3 regions of the Streptomyces sp. MMBL 11-1 genome follow, and region 3 is predicted to be linked to each of the others. Evidence: riboswitches for the same ligand, from Rfam matches in the RefSeq annotation. Region 3 holds a riboswitch; each other region holds the start of a gene.
The links. A riboswitch is a leader RNA that binds a small molecule or an ion and turns the genes downstream of it on or off. The one in region 3 is predicted to bind cyclic di-AMP.
Positions count from the first base shown of each region.

Region 1: it holds a riboswitch for cyclic di-AMP, as region 3 does, so the genes downstream of both, PSQ21_RS12450 (LysM peptidoglycan-binding domain-containing protein) here and PSQ21_RS34570 (transglycosylase SLT domain-containing protein) in region 3, are expected to answer to the same signal.
Region 2: it holds a riboswitch for cyclic di-AMP, as region 3 does, so the genes downstream of both, PSQ21_RS27955 (M23 family metallopeptidase) here and PSQ21_RS34570 (transglycosylase SLT domain-containing protein) in region 3, are expected to answer to the same signal.

Region 1 covers NZ_CP117709.1:2,909,873-2,916,068, reverse strand. The annotation lists gene PSQ21_RS12460 (cytochrome P450 family protein) at 1-920, shown strand, start outside; gene PSQ21_RS12455 (transglycosylase family protein) at 1,096-2,172, shown strand; cyclic di-AMP (ydaO/yuaA leader) riboswitch at 2,508-2,644, shown strand; gene PSQ21_RS12450 (LysM peptidoglycan-binding domain-containing protein) at 2,650-3,366, shown strand; gene eno (phosphopyruvate hydratase) at 3,690-4,970, shown strand; gene PSQ21_RS12440 (FtsB family cell division protein) at 5,119-5,598, shown strand; gene PSQ21_RS12435 (DUF501 domain-containing protein) at 5,660-6,196, shown strand, end outside.
Region 2 covers NZ_CP117709.1:6,263,128-6,269,323, forward strand. The annotation lists gene PSQ21_RS27940 (DNA gyrase/topoisomerase IV subunit A) at 1-1,078, opposite strand, end outside; gene PSQ21_RS27945 (M16 family metallopeptidase) at 1,347-2,729, shown strand; gene PSQ21_RS27950 (M16 family metallopeptidase) at 2,756-4,126, shown strand; cyclic di-AMP (ydaO/yuaA leader) riboswitch at 4,349-4,516, shown strand; gene PSQ21_RS27955 (M23 family metallopeptidase) at 4,530-5,345, shown strand; gene PSQ21_RS27960 (GntR family transcriptional regulator) at 5,523-6,196, shown strand, end outside.
Region 3 covers NZ_CP117709.1:7,815,969-7,822,164, reverse strand. The annotation lists gene PSQ21_RS34575 (CARDB domain-containing protein) at 1-2,768, shown strand, start outside; gene PSQ21_RS34570 (transglycosylase SLT domain-containing protein) at 2,941-3,786, opposite strand; cyclic di-AMP (ydaO/yuaA leader) riboswitch at 3,790-3,948, opposite strand; gene PSQ21_RS34565 (FAD-dependent oxidoreductase) at 4,432-5,823, shown strand; gene PSQ21_RS34560 (SpoIIE family protein phosphatase) at 5,853-6,196, opposite strand, start outside.

The DNA of each region.
Region 1 (6,196 bases), 4.9 Mb from region 3:
TCGCGCCCCGCGTGCAGGAGCTGACGGACCGGCTCATCGACGACTTCGTGGAGAAGGGGAACGCCGACCTCATCCACGACTTCGCCTTCCCCCTCCCCATCTACGCCATCTGCGACCTGCTCGGCGTCCCCGAGGAGGACCAGGACGACTTCCGGGACTGGGCGGGCATGATGATCCGGCACGGCGGCGGGCCGCGCGGCGGGGTCGCCCGGTCGGTGAAGAAGATGCGCGGCTACCTCGCCGAACTCATCCACCGCAAGAGGGAGAACCCCGGCGACGACCTGATCTCCGGGCTGATCCGGGCCAGCGACCACGGCGAGCACCTCACGGAGAACGAGGCGGCAGCCATGGCGTTCATCCTGCTGTTCGCCGGGTTCGAGACGACGGTCAACCTCATCGGCAACGGGACCTACGCGCTCCTGCGCCACCCCGAGCAGCGCGCCCGGCTGGAGGCCTCCCTGGCGGCGGGGGAGGAGGCGCTGCTGGCCACCGGCATCGAGGAGCTGCTCCGCTTCGACGGGCCGGTGGAGATGGCGACCTGGCGGTACGCCACCGAGGCGCTGACCCTGGGCGGCGAGGAGATCGCCGCCGGGGACCCCGTACTCGTGGTGCTGGCGGCGGCCGACCGCGACCCGGAGCGGTTCACGGATCCGGACACGCTGGACCTTGCGCGGCGTGACAATCAGCACCTCGGCTACGGGCACGGCATCCACTACTGCCTGGGGGCGCCGCTGGCCCGGCTGGAGGGACAGACCGCGCTGACCACTCTGCTCAGACGCCTTCCTGACCTGCGGCTTACGGGCGAACCTGGCGATTTGCGCTGGCGCGGCGGGCTCATCATGCGTGGACTGCGCACCCTTCCGGTCGCGTTCGAGCCGGGTGCCCGGACCGAAAAAAGTGACACAGTGTCAACTCTGTGACTTTCACGTGATCTGCGCTGCATCGACTTGTGACACACGTTCGAGTCCCGCTAGGTTCACGGTTCGACGCGTCGGTCGCACCTTGCTCACGCGTCACTTGGGCGCCGAAGCAGGCACGGAATCCGCTGTGCGGCGCTCAGGCCACTCGCTTGTCAGTCGCACGGAAGGCATACCCATGGGCTCCGCGAACGGCAGACACCGCCGCCCTCGCCAGGCACCCGCCCTCATCGTCGCCGCGGGCGTGACGGGATCGGCCATCGCCATCCCGCTGCTCGGCGCCGGCGGCGCGCACGCGGCCGAGGCCACCACCTGGGACCGGGTCGCGGAGTGCGAGAGCGGCGGCATGTGGAGCGCCGATCTCGGCAACGGCTACTACGGCGGGCTCCAGTTCTCGCAGGAGACCTGGTCGGCGTACGGCGGCACGGAGTTCGCGCCCCGCGCCGACCTCGCCAGCCGCTCGCAGCAGATCTCCGTCGCCGAGAAGGTCCTGGACGACCAGGGCCCGAAGGCGTGGCCCAGCTGTGCGGTGATCTCCGGCCTCGCCGTGGACGGCGGCCTGCCCGGCGTCGACCCGGGCACCTCGCCGTCCACCGATCCGTCGGCGGACCCCTCGGCGGACCCCTCGGCCGATCCGACCTCCCCGCCGACCGGCGAAGCGGATACAACCGGTGAATCCGGTGAATCCGGCGAGTCCGGTGAATCCCCCAAGGGTGAGAAGCGTGATGAAGCGGACAAGAGCGGTAAGGGTGACGCGGAGAAGGAGAGCGAGGCTTCCGACTCCTCGGTGACGCCCTCCGCCCCGCCCGCCTCCGGCGCCCCCGACGCCTCGGACCCCTCCACCGCCCCCGACGCCTCGACGGGCGGGGAGGGCAAGGGAGGCAAGCACCGGGGCACCCCCGCGCCCGAGGAGGCCGACGCGGGCCAGGAGAACGGTCCCCGTGAGTCCGGCCGGCACGCCTCGCGCGGTGACGGCGACGCGCGGGACGGCGGCGCGGTGTCCGCCGACGGGTACACGGTGCGGCCCGGGGACAGCCTCTGGGCGATCGCCGACACGCAGGAGCTTCCCGGCGGCTGGACCGGCCTGTACGAGACGAACAAGAGCGTCCTGGGCTCCGACCCGGACCTGATCCTGCCCGGCCAGCACCTGGACCTGGGCCTGGATCCGAGCGCTGACCCGAGTACGGACAAGGGTGCGGACGAGGGCGCGGACCGGCCCGCGCCGACGGGTGCCGAGACGCCCGCCGGCAACTGATCGAATTCGGGAAAACACCCCGAAAAGACGGGTAGTTAAGAGACCTATGTCCACTTTTGCGTAAGTGAGACATGGGTCTCTTTGCTTCAACTCGCGCGTCTCGTCCGGCCGGTCCGGGCGCAACGCCCCCGACCTGCGGAAACGGTGCGCCGGCCACGGCGAGTTCGGGTTGATTGCCCCCTATGTCCATCTTTGAATGTCGGGGTTGCCTGTGTTTACGGTCGGAGCCGCTCGCACCGCGGGCCCCGTCGACCGTCACGCCGAATCCTGCCGTCGGTCGAAGGGAACAGACGCGTAAGCGCCGTAGGCAGGAGCGGGGGACCCAGGTAAGCCGCCGGGTCCGGACGCCTCGTCGAACCGACGGGGGCGTACGGGGCCGGCTAGGGGTGAAGTCGCGAGCAGCACCGTGCGACCGGGCAACTCATCAGCCCGAACCCGACAGCTCACCTCGTAGGCGTCGGTGAGGAGATTCGTTCCATGCTGCTGAACAGCAAGGGCAAGCACCGCCGCCCGTCCAAGGCCACCCGTATCGCCACCCTCGCGGGCGTCACCGGCGCCGCGATCGCCGTCCCGCTGATGGGTGCGACCAACGCCTCCGCCGCCTCCGTCGAGACCTGGGACGCCGTCGCCCAGTGCGAGTCCGGCGGCAACTGGTCCATCAACACCGGCAACGGCTACTACGGCGGACTGCAGTTCTCGCAGTCCAGCTGGGCCGCCGCCGGCGGTACTCAGTACGCCCCCCGTGCCGACCTGGCCTCCAAGGACCAGCAGATCGCCACCGCCGAGAAGCTCCTCGACATGCAGGGTCCGGGCGCCTGGGCCTGCGCCGGCGCGGGCGGCCTCACCAACGACGGTGTGGACCCGGGCGTGAACACCGGCTCCGGCTCCGGCGAGAGCAAGCCCGAGCAGGCGCAGCCCGAGCGTCAGGCCGAGCAGCCCACCACGCGCTCCGAGCAGCGCACCGCTCCGCAGGCCGAGAAGAAGGCCGAGAGCAAGAAGACCGTCACCACCCCGACCGGCGAGAAGGTCCAGAAGGGTGACGGCGAGTACAAGGTCGAGGCCGGCGACACGCTGAGCAGCATCGCCGAGGCGGAAGACGTCAAGGGCGGCTGGAGCAAGCTCTTCGAGCTCAACGACGACATCGTCAAGGACGCCGACCTGATCTTCCCGGGTCAGCAGCTCCACCTGAAGTAACCGCCGTCTCTCCTCCCCGGAGGAGAAGCGTCCGGCGGCACTTCTCCTCGCACGGCTTCCCGGCCCGGCGCGCTCGTATCCCCGGCGCGCCGGGCCGGACTTTTCGTGAGCGGCGGGCGCCGGTGAACCCGCATGCGTTCACCTCTTGTTGTTACCGCTCAGTAGATTTCTAGAGTTTTGTCCCGTGATGCAGGCCCTTGGGTCCTTTTTCGTCCCAGGAGGCGGGCGGTCGGCTGGCCGACGCGGCCGGGCCCGATAGGCTCGTGTCGCAAGGCCACAGTGACCCTGCACAACCAGTGTCAGATCCCAGAAGGAGATGCCTCGTGCCGTCCATCGACGTCGTCGTAGCCAGGGAAATCCTCGACTCCCGGGGAAACCCCACGGTCGAGGTCGAGGTTGGCCTCGACGACGGCAGCACGGGCCGTGCTGCTGTTCCGTCCGGCGCCTCCACCGGTGCGTTCGAGGCCATTGAGCTTCGCGACGGTGACCCCAACCGCTACATGGGCAAGGGCGTCGAGAAGGCCGTCCTCGCCGTCATCGAGCAGATCGGCCCGGAGCTCGTCGGGTACGACGCCACCGAGCAGCGCCTCATCGACCAGGCGATGTTCGACCTGGACGCCACCGAGAACAAGGCCTCGCTCGGCGCGAACGCCATCCTCGGCGTCTCGCTGGCCGTCGCGCACGCCGCCTCCGAGGCGTCCGACCTGCCGCTCTTCCGCTACCTCGGCGGCCCGAACGCGCACCTGCTGCCCGTTCCGATGATGAACATCCTGAACGGCGGCTCGCACGCCGACTCCAACGTGGACATCCAGGAGTTCATGATCGCCCCGATCGGCGCGGAGTCCTTCTCCGAGGCCCTGCGCTGGGGCGCGGAGGTCTACCACACGCTGAAGAAGGTCCTCAAGACCAAGGGCCTGTCCACCGGACTCGGTGACGAGGGCGGCTTCGCCCCGAACCTGGAGTCCAACCGCGCCGCCCTGGACCTCATCGTCGAGGCCATCAAGGAGGCCGGTTACGTCCCGGGCCGCGACATCGCGCTCGCGCTCGACGTCGCCGCGTCCGAGTTCTACAAGGACGGCGTCTACGAGTTCGAGGGCAAGTCCCGCTCGGCCGCCGAGATGACCGAGTACTACGAGGAGCTCGTCTCCGCGTACCCGCTGGTCTCCATCGAGGACCCGCTGTACGAGGACGACTGGGCCGGCTGGAAGGTCATCACCGACCGCATCGGGGCCAAGGTCCAGATCGTCGGCGACGACCTCTTCGTCACCAACCCCGAGCGCCTGGCCCGCGGCATCGAGGAGGGCTCCGCCAACGCCCTGCTCGTCAAGGTCAACCAGATCGGTTCGCTGACCGAGACCCTGGACGCCGTCGAGCTGGCCCAGCGCAACGGCTTCAAGTGCATGATGTCGCACCGCTCCGGCGAGACCGAGGACGTCACCATCGCCGACCTCGCCGTCGCCGTGAACTGCGGTCAGATCAAGACGGGCGCCCCGGCCCGTTCGGACCGCGTCGCCAAGTACAACCAGCTGCTGCGCATCGAGGAGATCCTCGACGACGCCGCGGTGTACGCGGGCCGTTCCGCCTTCCCGCGCTTCAAGGGCTGACCCGTCGTCGTAGGACGGTAGCCTCCGCCCGTCCCCGCACCCGGTCCCGTACCGTGTGCGGGGACGGACGTGCGTAGAGCCCGGCGTCGAACGGCCGCCCTTCGGGTGACGACGGCCGTGCGACGACCAGCTCGGGGAGGCGGGAGACATGGCCGGGAAGGACCGCGACCGGTTCTCCACCGCGACCAGGCTGCGACTGCTCGGCGAGCAGACGGCGGCCCGCGTGTACCGGTCCCAGAACCGCCGGCAGGCCCGCCGCTCCCGGCTCACCGGCCGGGCCGCGTTCCTGGCGCTGGTGGTCTGCTCCCTGGTGGTGGCGCTCGCCTACCCGATGCGGCAGTACGTCTCCCAGCGCGACGAGATCGCCGAGCAGGAGCGGCTCTCGCAGCAGGCGGAGCGGCGCACCGAGGAGCTGCGGGACGAGAAGGCGCGGCTCCAGGACGACGCGTACATCATGCGACTGGCCCGTCAGCACCTCCACTACGTCCTCCCCGGGGAGACCGGTTACACCGTGGCCGACCCCGACGCGGCCCAGGACCGCCGCGGCGAGTCGGGGGCGAGCGACCGCCCGTGGCACTCGAACCTCTGGGACGGCGTGGACAGCGCCGACCGGGCCGACCGCGACTGACCGACCGACCGACGACCGTTACGCCCACTTCTACGAGCTTTCGAGCAGAACCAAGGCAGGCATGGAAACGCCCCCTCCGCAGACCGAGTCCACCAAGCCCACCGACGCGGACATCGCCGCGTTCGAGCAGCAGCTGGGCCGCCCGCCGCGCGGCCTGCGTGCCATCGCGCACCGCTGCCCGTGCGGCAACCCGGACGTGGTGGAGACCCAGCCCCGTCTGGAGGACGGCACGCCGTTCCCGACGACGTACTACCTCACCTGCCCCCGGGCCGCCTCGGCGATCGGCACGCTGGAGGCCAACGGGGTCATGAAGGAGATGACGGCCCGTCTGGAGACCGACCCGGAGCTGGCCGACGCCTACCGGGCCGCGCACGAGGACTACATCACCCGCCGCGACGCCATCGAGGTCCTGGAGGGCTTCCCGAGCGCGGGCGGCATGCCGGACCGGGTGAAGTGCCTGCACGTCCTGGTCGGCCACTCGCTGGCCGCCGGCCCCGGGGTGAACCCGCTGGGCGACGAGGCCATCGCGATGCTGCCCGAGTGGTGGGCCAAGGGCCCCTGCGTCACGCCCTGCGGCGGGACCCCCGAGGGGCAGGAC
Region 2 (6,196 bases), 1.6 Mb from region 3:
CCTTGAGGCCCAGGGTGAGCGGCTGGCCGTCGACCAGCGCCACGTTGTTGATGCCGAAGGACTCCTCCATCGGCGTCAGCTTGTAGAGCTGCTCCAGCACCGCTTCCGGCACGAAGCCGTTCTTCACCTCGATGACCAGACGCAGTCCGTGCGCCCGGTCGGTGAGGTCCTTGACATCGGCGATGCCTTGGAGCTTCTTCGCCGAGACCAGGTCCTTGATCTTGGCGATCACCTTCTCCGGGCCGACGGTGAAGGGCAGTTCGGTGACGACGAGGCCCTTGCGGCGGGCTGTCACGTTCTCCACGGCGGCGGTGGCACGGATCTTGAACGTGCCGCGGCCCGCCGTGTACGCGTCCTTGATGCCGTTCAGTCCGACGATGCGGCCGCCGGTCGGCAGGTCGGGTCCCGGCACGAAGCGCATCAGCGTCTCGACGTCGGCGCCCGGGTGCTTGATCAGATGCCGGGCGGCGGCGATGACTTCGCCCAGGTTGTGCGGAGGCATGTTGGTGGCCATGCCCACGGCGATTCCGGACACCCCGTTGACCAGGAGGTTGGGGTAGGCGGCGGGGAGGACGACCGGCTCGCGCTCCTGGCCGTCGTAGTTCGACTGGAAGTCGACGGTGTCCTCGTCGATCGCCTCGGTCATCAACGACGTGGCGTCGGCCATCCGGCACTCGGTGTACCGCATGGCGGCCGGCGGGTCGTCGTTGCCGAGGGAACCGAAGTTGCCGTGGCCGTCGACGAGGGGAAGGCGCATCGAGAACGGCTGCGCCATGCGCACCAGGGCGTCGTAGATCGAGGCGTCGCCGTGCGGGTGCAGCTTGCCCATCACCTCGCCGACGACGCGGGCGCACTTCACATAGCCGCGGTCGGGGCGCAGCCCCATCTCGTTCATCTGGGACACGATGCGGCGGTGCACCGGCTTCATGCCGTCGCGGGCGTCGGGCAGGGCCCTGGAGTAGATCACCGAGTACGCGTACTCGAGGAAGGAGCCCTGCATTTCGTCGACGACGTCGATGTCGAGGATCTTCTCCTCGAAGTCGTCCGGCGGCGGGGTCTTCGTGCTACGGCGGGCCATCGCGGCTGCGACTCCTTCACAGATTCTGTTCGGACAACCTGAGCTTGTTCGGTACGACACGAGCTACTGACGCGGTCCATTGTGGACCGCCGGACTGACAACGCCGACCTCGACCCGTCCGAAGCGGGCCGAGGGGACCCGCCCGGACAGCGTCCGCGACACCATCGACGGAAACATCCGAGGAACGGGAACTTCGCCAGGTGCCGGTGCGCTTGCTTAGAGTGGCAGGTCTGGCAGGAAGTCCAGTATCGCGATCGAAGGGACGTACATGCCCATGGGTCACACGGCCACCGCACAGGCCGGCTCCGGCGGCTTGACAGCGACCGAGCACCGCCTGGCCAACGGCCTGCGTGTGGTGCTCTCCGAGGACCATCTGACCCCGGTCGCCGCGGTCTGCCTCTGGTACGACGTCGGCTCGCGCCACGAGGTCAAGGGACGCACCGGTCTGGCTCACCTCTTCGAGCACCTGATGTTCCAGGGCTCGGGTCAGGTGAAGGGGAACGGCCACTTCGAGCTCGTCCAGGGAGCCGGCGGCTCGCTCAACGGGACGACCAGCTTCGAGCGGACCAATTACTTCGAGACCATGCCCACCCACCAGGTGGAGCTGGCGCTCTGGCTCGAAGCCGACCGGATGGGCTCCCTCCTCGCCGCACTCGACGAGGAGTCCATGGAGAACCAGCGCGACGTCGTCAAGAACGAACGCCGCCAGCGTTACGACAACGTGCCCTACGGCACCGCGTTCGAGAAGCTGACCGCCCTCTCCTACCCCGAGGGCCACCCGTACCACCACACCCCGATCGGCTCCATGGCCGACCTGGACGCGGCCACGCTGGAGGACGCCCGCGCGTTCTTCCGTACGTACTACGCGCCCAACAACGCGGTGATCTCGGTCGTCGGCGACATCGACCCCGAGCAGACCCTCGCCTGGATCGAGAAGTACTTCGGCTCCATCCCCTCCCACGACGGCAAGCAGCCGCCGCGCGACGGGACGCTGCCCGGCATCATCGGCGAGCAGCTGCGCGAAGTGGTCCACGAGGAGGTCCCGGCGCGCGCCCTGATGGCCGCCTACCGGCTCCCCCACGACGGCACCCGCGCCTGTGACGCCGCCGACCTGGCGCTCACCGTGCTGGGCGGCGGCGAGTCCTCCCGGCTGCACAACCGCCTGGTCCGCCGCGACCGTACGGCGGTGGCGGCCGGTTTCGGGCTGCTGCGGCTCGCCGGGGCGCCCTCGCTGGGCTGGCTGGACGTGAAGACGTCCGGCGGTGTCGAGGTGGAGACGGTCGAGGCCGCGGTCGACGAGGAGCTCGCCCGGTTCGCCGCCGAGGGGCCCACGCCCGAGGAAATGGAGCGGGCGCAGGCGCAGTTGGAGCGCGAGTGGCTGGACCGGCTGGGGACGGTCGCCGGCCGCGCCGACGAACTGTGCCGCTACGCGGTCCTGTTCGGTGACCCGCAGCTCGCCCTGAGCGCCGTGGGCCGCGTCCTGGACATCACCGCGGAGGAGGTGCGCGCGGCGGCCGAGGCCGCCCTGCGGCCCGACAACCGGGCGGTGCTGGTGTACGAACCCATCGAGCCGGCCGACGAGGCCGACGGGTCCGACGAGGGCACGGCAGCCACCGAGGGCACCGACGCGCACGAGGGGGCGGACAAGTGAGCGACGCCGCCGCGACTGGAGTAGCCATGGAGTACCACCCGCAGCCCAGGCCCGGCACGGCCCGCCCCTGGGCCTTCCCGGCGCCCGAGCGCGGCGCCCTGCCCAACGGGCTGACCGTGCTGCGCTGCCACCGCCCCGGCCAGCAGGTCGTCGCGGTGGAGATCTTCCTGGACGCGCCCCTGGAGGCGGAGCCCGAGGGCCTGGACGGCGTGGCCACGATCATGTCGCGGGCGCTCTCCGAGGGCACCGACAAGCACAGCGCCGAGGAGTTCGCCGCCGAGCTGGAGCGCTGCGGCGCCACGCTCGACGCGCACGCCGACCACCCCGGCGTCCGGGTGTCCCTGGAGGTTCCGGCCTCCCGGCTGGCCAAGGCCCTCGGGCTGGTCGCCGAGGCGCTGCGGGCCCCCGCCTTCGACGGGAGCGAGATCGAGCGCCTCGTCGGCAACCGCCTCGACGAGATCCCCCACGAGCAGGCCAACCCGTCCCGGCGCGCCGCCAAGCAGCTCTCCAAGGAGCTGTTCCCGGCCGGCGCCCGGATGTCCCGCCCGCGCCTGGGCACCGAGGAGACGGTCCGGCGGATCGACGAGAGGGCCGTGCGCGCCTTCTTCGACGCCCACGTCCGTCCGTCCACCGCGACGGCCGTGATCGTCGGCGACCTGACCGGCATCGACCTGGACGCGCTGTTGGCGGAGACCCTCGGTGACTGGTCGGGCGACGCCGGGCAGGCCCGCCCGGTGCCGCCCATCACCGCGGACGACACCGGCCGCGTGGTCATCGTGGACCGGCCCGGCGCGGTCCAGACCCAGCTGCTGATCGGCCGCATCGGCGCCGACCGGCACGAGCGCGTCTGGCCCGCCCAGGTGCTCGGTACGTACTGCCTGGGCGGCACCCTGACCTCCCGGCTGGACCGGGTGCTGCGCGAGGAGAAGGGGTACACCTACGGGGTGCGCGCCTTCGCCCAGGTGCTGCGTTCCAGCGGCCCCGACTCGGGCGGCGCGGCCATGCTCGCGATCAGCGGCTCGGTGGACACGGAGTCCACCGGACCGGCGCTGGACGACCTCTGGAAGGTCCTGCGGACGCTGGCCGCCGAGGGGCTGACCGACGCCGAGCGCGAGACGGCCGTGCAGAACCTGGTGGGGGTCGCCCCGCTGAAGTTCGAGACCGCCGCCTCCGTCGCGAGCACGCTGGCCGACCAGGTCGAGCAGCACCTCCCCGACGACTACCAGGCCCACCTCTACGCCCGGCTCGCCGAGACGGGCACCGTGGAGGCGACCGCCGCCGTGGTCAGCGCCTTCCCGGTCGACCGGCTGGTCACGGTCCTCGTGGGGGACGCCGCGCGGATCGAGGAGCCGGTGAGGGCCCTCGGCATCGGAGAGGTGTCCGTCGTCACCGGCTGACGCACCTGCGGCACACCGCTGCGAACAGGACCCCGACGAGCGGAAGTTCGTCGGGGTCCTTGCTGTTTGCCCTCTTTGTTCGTTCTATCCCTTTTGGTGAACATTCAGCCTGTCTGCCCTGTGGGATGTGCGACAAATCCCCTGGCCCGTTTGGTGATGGGAAGCCGCCCCGCCTAGCGTCGGCTCGGCTGTCCGCCACCCGTATGCCGCAGCCGCGGCGCCGGGCAGTCATCGCCGAGTCCCCGTCAGGCGCGAGCCTGGGGAGCCGGGGACCCACGCAGTCCCTGGGGTGAATCGGAGGCCAGTGCCGCGAAACCGGCGCGGGCATCCGTAGGAGACCTTCCTGCTCCGAACCCGTCAGCTAACCCGGTAGGCGAGAAGGAAGGAAAGGATCAGCCCCTCCATGGCGTTCACCCGTGCCACCGGGAAGCACCGTGCCCCGAGCCGCCTCACGCGCCGGAGCGCCCGGGCCGTCGGTATCGCGGCTCTGGCCACCGCCGGAGTCCTCGGCTCGCAGGCCTCCCCGGCCCTCGCCGCGGACACCGAGGCCACCGAGGTCGCCGACACCGGCCTCACCCAGACCGTCGCGCTCGACGCCACCCTCGCCGACCAGATCGACGCGCAGGCCCACGCCCAGAAGCAGCAGGCCGAGGCGATCGCGAAGGCGAAGGCCAAGGCCGCCGCGGAGGCCCGCGAGAAGGCGGCCAAGGCGAAGGCGAAGGCGGAGGCCGAGCGGAAGGCCGAGGCCCGCGCCAAGGAGGTCCGCGAGGAGAAGGCCCGTGCCGCCCGCGCCGCCGAGCGCGCCCGGCTGAACGCCTTCCACCTCCCGGTCGCCGGCTCCCACGTCACCACCGGCTACAACGCCGGCGGTTCGCTCTGGTCCTCCGGCAGCCACTCCGGCGTGGACTTCCGGGCCGCCTCCGGCAGCTCCGTCGTCGCGGTCGGCGCCGGCACGGTCGTGGAGGCCGGCTGGGGAGGCGCGTACGGCAACAACATCGTGCTCCGGATGACGGACGGCACGTACACCCAGTACGGCCACCTCTCCTCGATCGGCGTCTCCGTCGGCCAGAGCGTCTCCTCCGGCCAGCAGATCGGCCTCTCCGGCTCCACCGGCAACTCCACCGGCCCGCACCTGCACTTCGAGGCCCGCACCAGCCCCGACTACGGCTCCGACATGGACCCCGTCGGCTACCTGCGCTCCCACGGTCTGAACGTCTGACCCGCCCCGCGCGATACCGCCCGAAGGCCCCGGCACCCGTCGGGGCCTTCGGCGATTTTGGGCCGAGGATATTCATGGATTCCGGTCTGCCATCGGAAATTCCGGCAGATTGCCATAGAGTCACGGAACAGGCGTCGGGCGGCCGCGTTTCGCGGGGATCAAGGCGGAGGTTCGGACATGCGCATTCCCGCGCATTCGGTATGCACGGCAATTCGTGACGACATCGTCTCCGGTGTCCACGAGCGCGGCAGCCGCCTCACCGAGGAGTTGCTGGCCCGCCGCTACGGGGTTTCCCGCGTCCCGGTCCGCGAGGCCCTGCGCACGCTGGAGTCCGAGGGCTTCGTGGTCACCCGCAGGCATGCCGGCGCCTGTGTCGCCGAGCCCACCGCGCAGGAGGCGGCCGACCTCCTGGAGGTGCGGACGCTCCTGGAGCCACTGGGTGCGGAGCGCGCCGCCCAACGCCGCACGGAAGCCCACCTGAAGGTGCTCCGGGGACTGGTCAGGCTGGGCCAGGAGCGGGCCCGCCGGGGCGAGGACGAGGATCTGCGCTCGCTGGGCGGCTGGTTCCACGAGACCCTCGCCCAGGCCTCCGGCAGCCCCGGACTCATCGCGCTTCTTACCCAGCTCCGCCACAAGATCGCCTGGATGTACGCGGTCGAGCAGCCGGCCCGCCCGGTCGACTCCTGGGCCGAGCGCGGCGCGATCGTGGACGCGGTGGCGCGCGGCGACGCGGCGCGGGCGAGGGCGCTGACCGCCCGGCTCGCGGAACGCGCCACCGGGGCCCACCGGCTGCGCCACCCGTACCCGCCGGGGCGGCGCACCGCGCCCGCTCCCCGCGTGAGCACTTCGCA
Region 3 (6,196 bases):
TCAACAGCTACTGGGAGTCGAACGGGCTGCCGGCCGACCTCACGGTGAAGCTCGGCGCCGACGCGGACCTGGAGTCCGTGGTGGTCAAGCTCAATCCCGATCCGATCTGGGGCAGCCGGACCCAGGACATCCAGGTGCTCGGACGGACCCAGGACGGCACCGCGTTCACCTCGCTCCGGGCCCGCGCCGGCTACGCGTTCCACCCGGCCGGCAACCAGAACACGGTGACCATCCCGGTGGCCGGCCGGGTCGCCGACCTCCAGCTCAGGTTCTTCGCGAACACCGGGGCGCCCGGCGCGCAGATCGGCGAGATCCAGGTCCGGGGGACGGCCGCGCCCCACCCGGACCTCACCGTGAGCGCTCTGTCCTGGAGCCCCTCGTCCCCGTCCGAGACGGACGACATCACCATCGACGGGACCGTCCGCAACACCGGTTCGGCCCCCTCCCCCGCGACGACCGTCAACGTGAGCCTGGGCGGCGTGGCCGTGGGCAGCGCGCCGGTCGGTCCGCTCGCCGCGGGAGCCTCGGCCCCGGTCTCGGTCGGGGTCGGCAAGCGGCCGCAGGGCTCGTACACCGTCTCGGCGCTGGTGGACCCGACCGACACGGTCGTCGAGTCGGACAACGCCAACAACAGCCGGACCACCGCCTCCCCGCTGGTGGTCGGACAGAGCCCCGGCCCCGACCTGGAGGTCCGCTCCATCGCCTCCAGCCCGGCCGACCCGGCCGTCGGCGCGGCGGTCACCTTCGCCGTGACGGTGCGCAACCGCGGCACCAGCGCGGTGAACGCGGGCACCGTCACCCGCCTGACCGTCGGTTCCACCACGCTCAACGGCACCACACCGGCCATCGCCGCGGGCGCGACCGCGAACGTCACGATCGACGGCAACTGGACGGCGGCGAGCGGCGGCGCGACGCTGACCGCCACCGCCGATGCCACGAACCAGGTGGCGGAGACCAACGAGACCAACAACGTCTTCGCCCGTTCCCTCGTGGTCGGACGCGGCGCGGCCGTGCCGTACACCGAACTGGAGGCGGAGAAGGCCGCTTACCGGGGCACGCTGCTGCGGTCCGACGCCGAGCGCACCTTCGGGCACACCAACTTCGCCACCGAGTCCTCCGGCCGCGAGTCGGTGCGGCTCGACGCCACCGGTGAGTTCGTGGAGTTCACCTCGACCGCCCCGTCGAACTCCGTCGTCGTACGCAACTCCGTTCCGGACGCGCCGGGCGGTGGCGGCCGGGAGACGACCATCAGCCTGTACGCCGACGGCGAGTTCGTCCGCAAGCTCGACCTCTCCTCGAAGCACAGCTGGCTGTACGGGAACACCGACAGCCCCGAAGGGCTCACCAACATCCCCGGCGGCGACGCCCGACGGCTGTTCGACGAGTCCCACGCCCTGCTCACGCGGACCTACCCGGCGGGAACGAAGTTCCGTCTCCAGCGGGACGCGAGCGACAACGCCGCCTTCCACGTCATCGACCTGATCGACCTGGAGCAGGTGGCGGCGCCCTCGTCGCAGCCCTCGGGGTGCGTGTCCATCACGGCCTACGGCGCGGTGGCGAACGACGGGATCGACGACACGGCCGCGATCCAGCGCGCGGTGACGGCGAACCAGAGCGGTGAGATCGGCTGCGTGTGGATTCCGGCCGGGCAGTGGCGCCAGGAGCAGAAGATCCTCACGGACGACCCGCTCGACCGGGGCCAGTGGAACCAGGTCGGCATCCGTGACGTGACGGTCCGGGGCGCGGGCATGTGGCACTCCCGGCTCTACACCCTCACGCCGCCGCACGAGGCGGGCGGGATCAACCACCCGCACGAGGGCAACTTCGGTTTCGACATCGACGACAACACGCAAATCTCCGACATCGCCATCTTCGGCTCCGGCACCATTCGCGGCGGCGACGGCAACCACGAGGGCGGCGTCGCGCTCAACGGCCGGTTCGGCAAGAACACGAAGATCAGCAACGTCTGGATCGAACACGCCAACGTGGGCGTCTGGGCCGGTCGCGACTACACCAACATCCAGGAACTGTGGAACCCGGGCGACGGCGTCGAGTTCACCGGCATGCGGATCCGTAACACCTACGCCGACGGCATCAACCTCGCCAACGGCACCCGCAACTCCACGGTCCACAACTCGTCGTTCCGCAACACCGGCGACGACGCGCTCGCGGTCTGGTCCAGCAAGTACGTCAAGGACCAGTCCGTCGACATCGGCCACGACAACAGCTTCCGCAACAACACCATCCAGCTTCCGTGGCGCGCCAACGGCATCGCGATCTACGGAGGTTACGACAACACGATCGAGAACAACCTGATCTCCGACACGATGAACTACCCGGCCATCATGCTGGCGACCGACCACGACCCGCTGCCGTTCTCCGGGCGGACGCTGATCGCCAACAACGGCCTTCACCGCACCGGTGGAGCCTTCTGGAACGAGGACCAGGAGTTCGGCGCGATCACTCTCTTCCCGCAGAACCTGCCGATCCCCGGCGTCACGATCCGCGACACGGACATCGTCGACTCCACCTATGACGGCATCCAGTTCAAGACGGGCGGCGGCCTGATGCCGGACGTCAGAATCGAGAACGTCCGGATCGACAAGTCCAACAACGGATCCGGCATCCTCGCGATGGGCGGCGCGCGCGGCAACGCGACGCTCACGGACGTGACGATCACCGACTCGCGCGACGGCCATGTACTGATCGAGCCCGGTTCGCAGTTCAGCGTCTCCGGAGCCCCGAACGGGGCACGCGCCGAGCGGTAGTCCGCGGCACGGTTCCCGGGCCGGCGGACCACCGCGGGCCCGGGAACACCCGTTCCTCCCGGATGACGCAGCCGGCCGTAGTTGCCGGTGGGTCACGAGAAACCCGGGGGTGACTTCTTGGCGCGCCCGAGGGCCCCGGACCTGGGGTCCGGGGCCCTCGGGGGACGGAGGATCAGTAGGCGCCGAAGACGTTGTCGATCGAGCCGTACCGGTCCGCGGCGTAGTTGCACGCGGCCGTGATGTTGGCCACCGGGTCGTAACTGTCGGTCGAGGTGCCGGGCACGTGGTAGGCCTGGAAGGTCGGGTCGATGACCTGGAGCAGCCCCTTGGACGGGGTGCCCTTGGCCGCGTTGGAGTCCCAGTTGTTGATCGCGGCCGGGTTGCCCGAGGACTCGCGCATGATGTTGCGGTGAATGCCCTCGTAGGTGCCGGGGATGCCCTGTTCGGCCATGACCGCCAGCGACTCCTTGATCCAGCCGTCGAGGTCGTTCGTGTACGTGACGGCCTTCTCGGCGGCCGGGGCGGCCTTCGCCACGGGGGCGGCGTCGACGCGCTCCGAACGGTCGGCGCGGTCCGCCTCGGCGCCGCGCGCGGCGGACGGCGAAGCCTTGGCGGCCTTGCCCGCCGTGTCGCCCGAAGAGGCCTCGGCCTTGATTCCGAGGGTCAGCTTGATACCCGGGTGAATAAGGTCGGGATTCTCTCCGACGATCTTCCGGTTGCCTTCGTACAGCTTCTCCCAGCCGCCACTGACGGAATATTCACGGGCGATCTTGGAAAGCGTTTCACCGGCCACCACGGAATGCTGGGCAGGGGCGGCACGCAGGACGGAATTCGCCTGCGCGGACACCGGGGCGGACGCCACGGCCTGCTGCGGCGCGGCGGCGGGCGCGGGGGCCGCGAAGGCACTGGTGGCGCCGATCACCGGAAGGGCCAGGACGGCCCCGCCGGTGGTCACGGCGGCCAGGCCGCGGCGCAGCGAGGGGGACTGGGGACGACGGTGCTTACCCTGTGCGGGCATGGGGGATTTCCTCTCCGGCGCCTGCGAGGTGAGCTGTCGGGTTCAGACGGGAGATGTCTGGCCGCACGCTCGTGCGGCTTCACCCCAAGCCGTTCCGGTGACGGATCGGCGACTTACCTGGGTCCCCCGCTCCTGCCGTACGTGAGTGGGTTTCGGATTCCCGGACGGCGGCAGGATTCGGCGTTCCATCCGGATTGACGGTGACCGTAGGCGAGAAACGCCGAACAGAACAAGCCCCGCATTCCGGATTCCCCTTTTCACGCAAGATCGAGTGATGGAATTACCGGATCGGGCCACTCCGTCACGGCGTCAACTTTCTTCGCACGGAAGGGAACCGACACCTCCGCTTCCCCGTCCGCCCCCTCGGACGTGACGCTCACCACTCCCTCGCGGTGGCGGTGAAAACCGGGTCAAGCAAATGCCTCAAAGAGGCCCAACAAGCCCTTTGGGAAACATGAAGGCAAAAGAAGCAAATCGACCATATCGGTATAGCAAAACGGATTAATCGGGCACTCTAGGCGGGGCCGGTCGAGGGGCCCGCGAGGCGATCGCTTACGGTGTGCGGTGGAGACTAGTAAGCCAACCCTTACCTCCGACGTACGCTGTACCTGCCCGCGTTCGCCCGCCCCGAAGGATCACCACGCCATGACACGCCCCGTCCGCGTCGCCATTGTCGGAGCCGGCCCCGCCGGTATCTACGCTGCGGACGCGCTGCTCAAATCCGAGGTCTGCCAGGACCCGGGGGTCTCCATCGACCTCTTCGAGCGCATGCCCGCGCCCTTCGGCCTGATCCGCTACGGGGTGGCCCCCGACCACCCGCGGATCAAGGGCATCGTCAAGGCCCTGCACCAGGTGCTGGACAAGCCCCAGATCCGGCTCTTCGGAAATGTCAGCTACCCGCACGACATCGGCCTGGACGACCTGCGGTCGTTCTACGACGCGGTGATCTTCTCCACCGGCGCCGAGGCCGACCGGGCGCTCGACGTTCCCGGCATCCAGCTGGACGGCTCCTACGGCGCGGCCGAGTTCGTCTCCTGGTACGACGGGCACCCCGAGGTCCCGCGCACCTGGCCGCTCACCGCGGAGAAGGTCGCCGTGCTCGGCGTCGGGAACGTGGCGCTGGACGTGGCCCGCGTCCTGGCCAAGACGGCGGACGAGCTGCTGCCCACCGAGATCCCGGACAACGTGTACCAGGGCCTCAAGGAGAACAAGGCGCTGGAGGTGCACGTGTTCGGGCGGCGCGGCCCCGCGCAGGCCAAGTTCAGCCCGATGGAGCTGCGGGAGCTGGACCACTCCCCCAACATCGAGGTCATCGTCAACCCCGAGGACATCGAGTACGACGAGGGCTCCATCGCGACCCGCCGGGAGAACAAGCAGGCCAACATGGTCGCGCAGACCCTGGAGAACTGGGCGATCCGCGACGTCGGCGACCGCCCGCACAAGCTGTACCTGCACTTCTTCGAGTCCCCCGTCGAGATCCTCGGCGACGACGGCAAGGTCGTGGCGCTGCGCACCGAGCGCACCGAGCTGGACGGCACCGGCAACGTCCGGGGCACCGGTCGGTTCACCGACTGGGACGTGCAGAGCGTCTACCGCGCCGTCGGCTACTACTCGGAGGAGCTGCCCAAGCTTCCCTTCGACGTGGCCTCCGGCACCGTGCCGCACGAGGCGGGCCGCGTCATCGCCGGTGACGAGCACATGACCTCGGTCTACGTCACGGGCTGGATCAAGCGCGGCCCGATCGGTCTGATCGGACACACCAAGGGCGATGCCAACGAGACGGTCGCCTGCGTGCTGGAGGACCGTGCCGCCGGCCGTCTGGCCGAGCCGGCCACGCCCGCGCCGGAGGCCGTCGACGCCTTCCTGGAGGAGCGTGGGGTCCGCTACACGACCTGGGAGGGCTGGCACAAGCTGGACGCCCACGAGCAGGCGCTGGGCGCGGCCCAGGGCCGTGAGCGGGTCAAGGTCGTGGAGCGCGAGGGCATGCTGGAGGCCTCCGGCGCCTTCGTCCCGGCCGAACGCGCCGCCGACGCCTGACGGAAACAGGACGCCTTCCGCGACACGCGTCAGGAGGCCGGATCCGGGGCGCCCGCCGTGCGCCCCGGATCCGGCCTCCCGAACGTGCGCCACAGGTCGGGTCCGGGCGCCCGGCCCGCCCGGGGCCGCCGGACCGCCGGGGTCCCGGCCCACCGGGCGGCGAGCAGGAGCGCGATGTCGTCGGGGCGGTCGATGGCAGCCCGGGCCTCTCCGATGACCTGGTCGGCCGTCTCGGCCAGGGGGACCGCGCCGATCCGTTCGACGGTGGCGCGCAGCCGCTCGATCCCCTCGTCGATGTCCGTCCCGGGGCGCTCGATCAGCCCGTCCGTGAACAGGGCGAGCATCGCCCCCGGTTCGAGCCGCAACTCGGTGA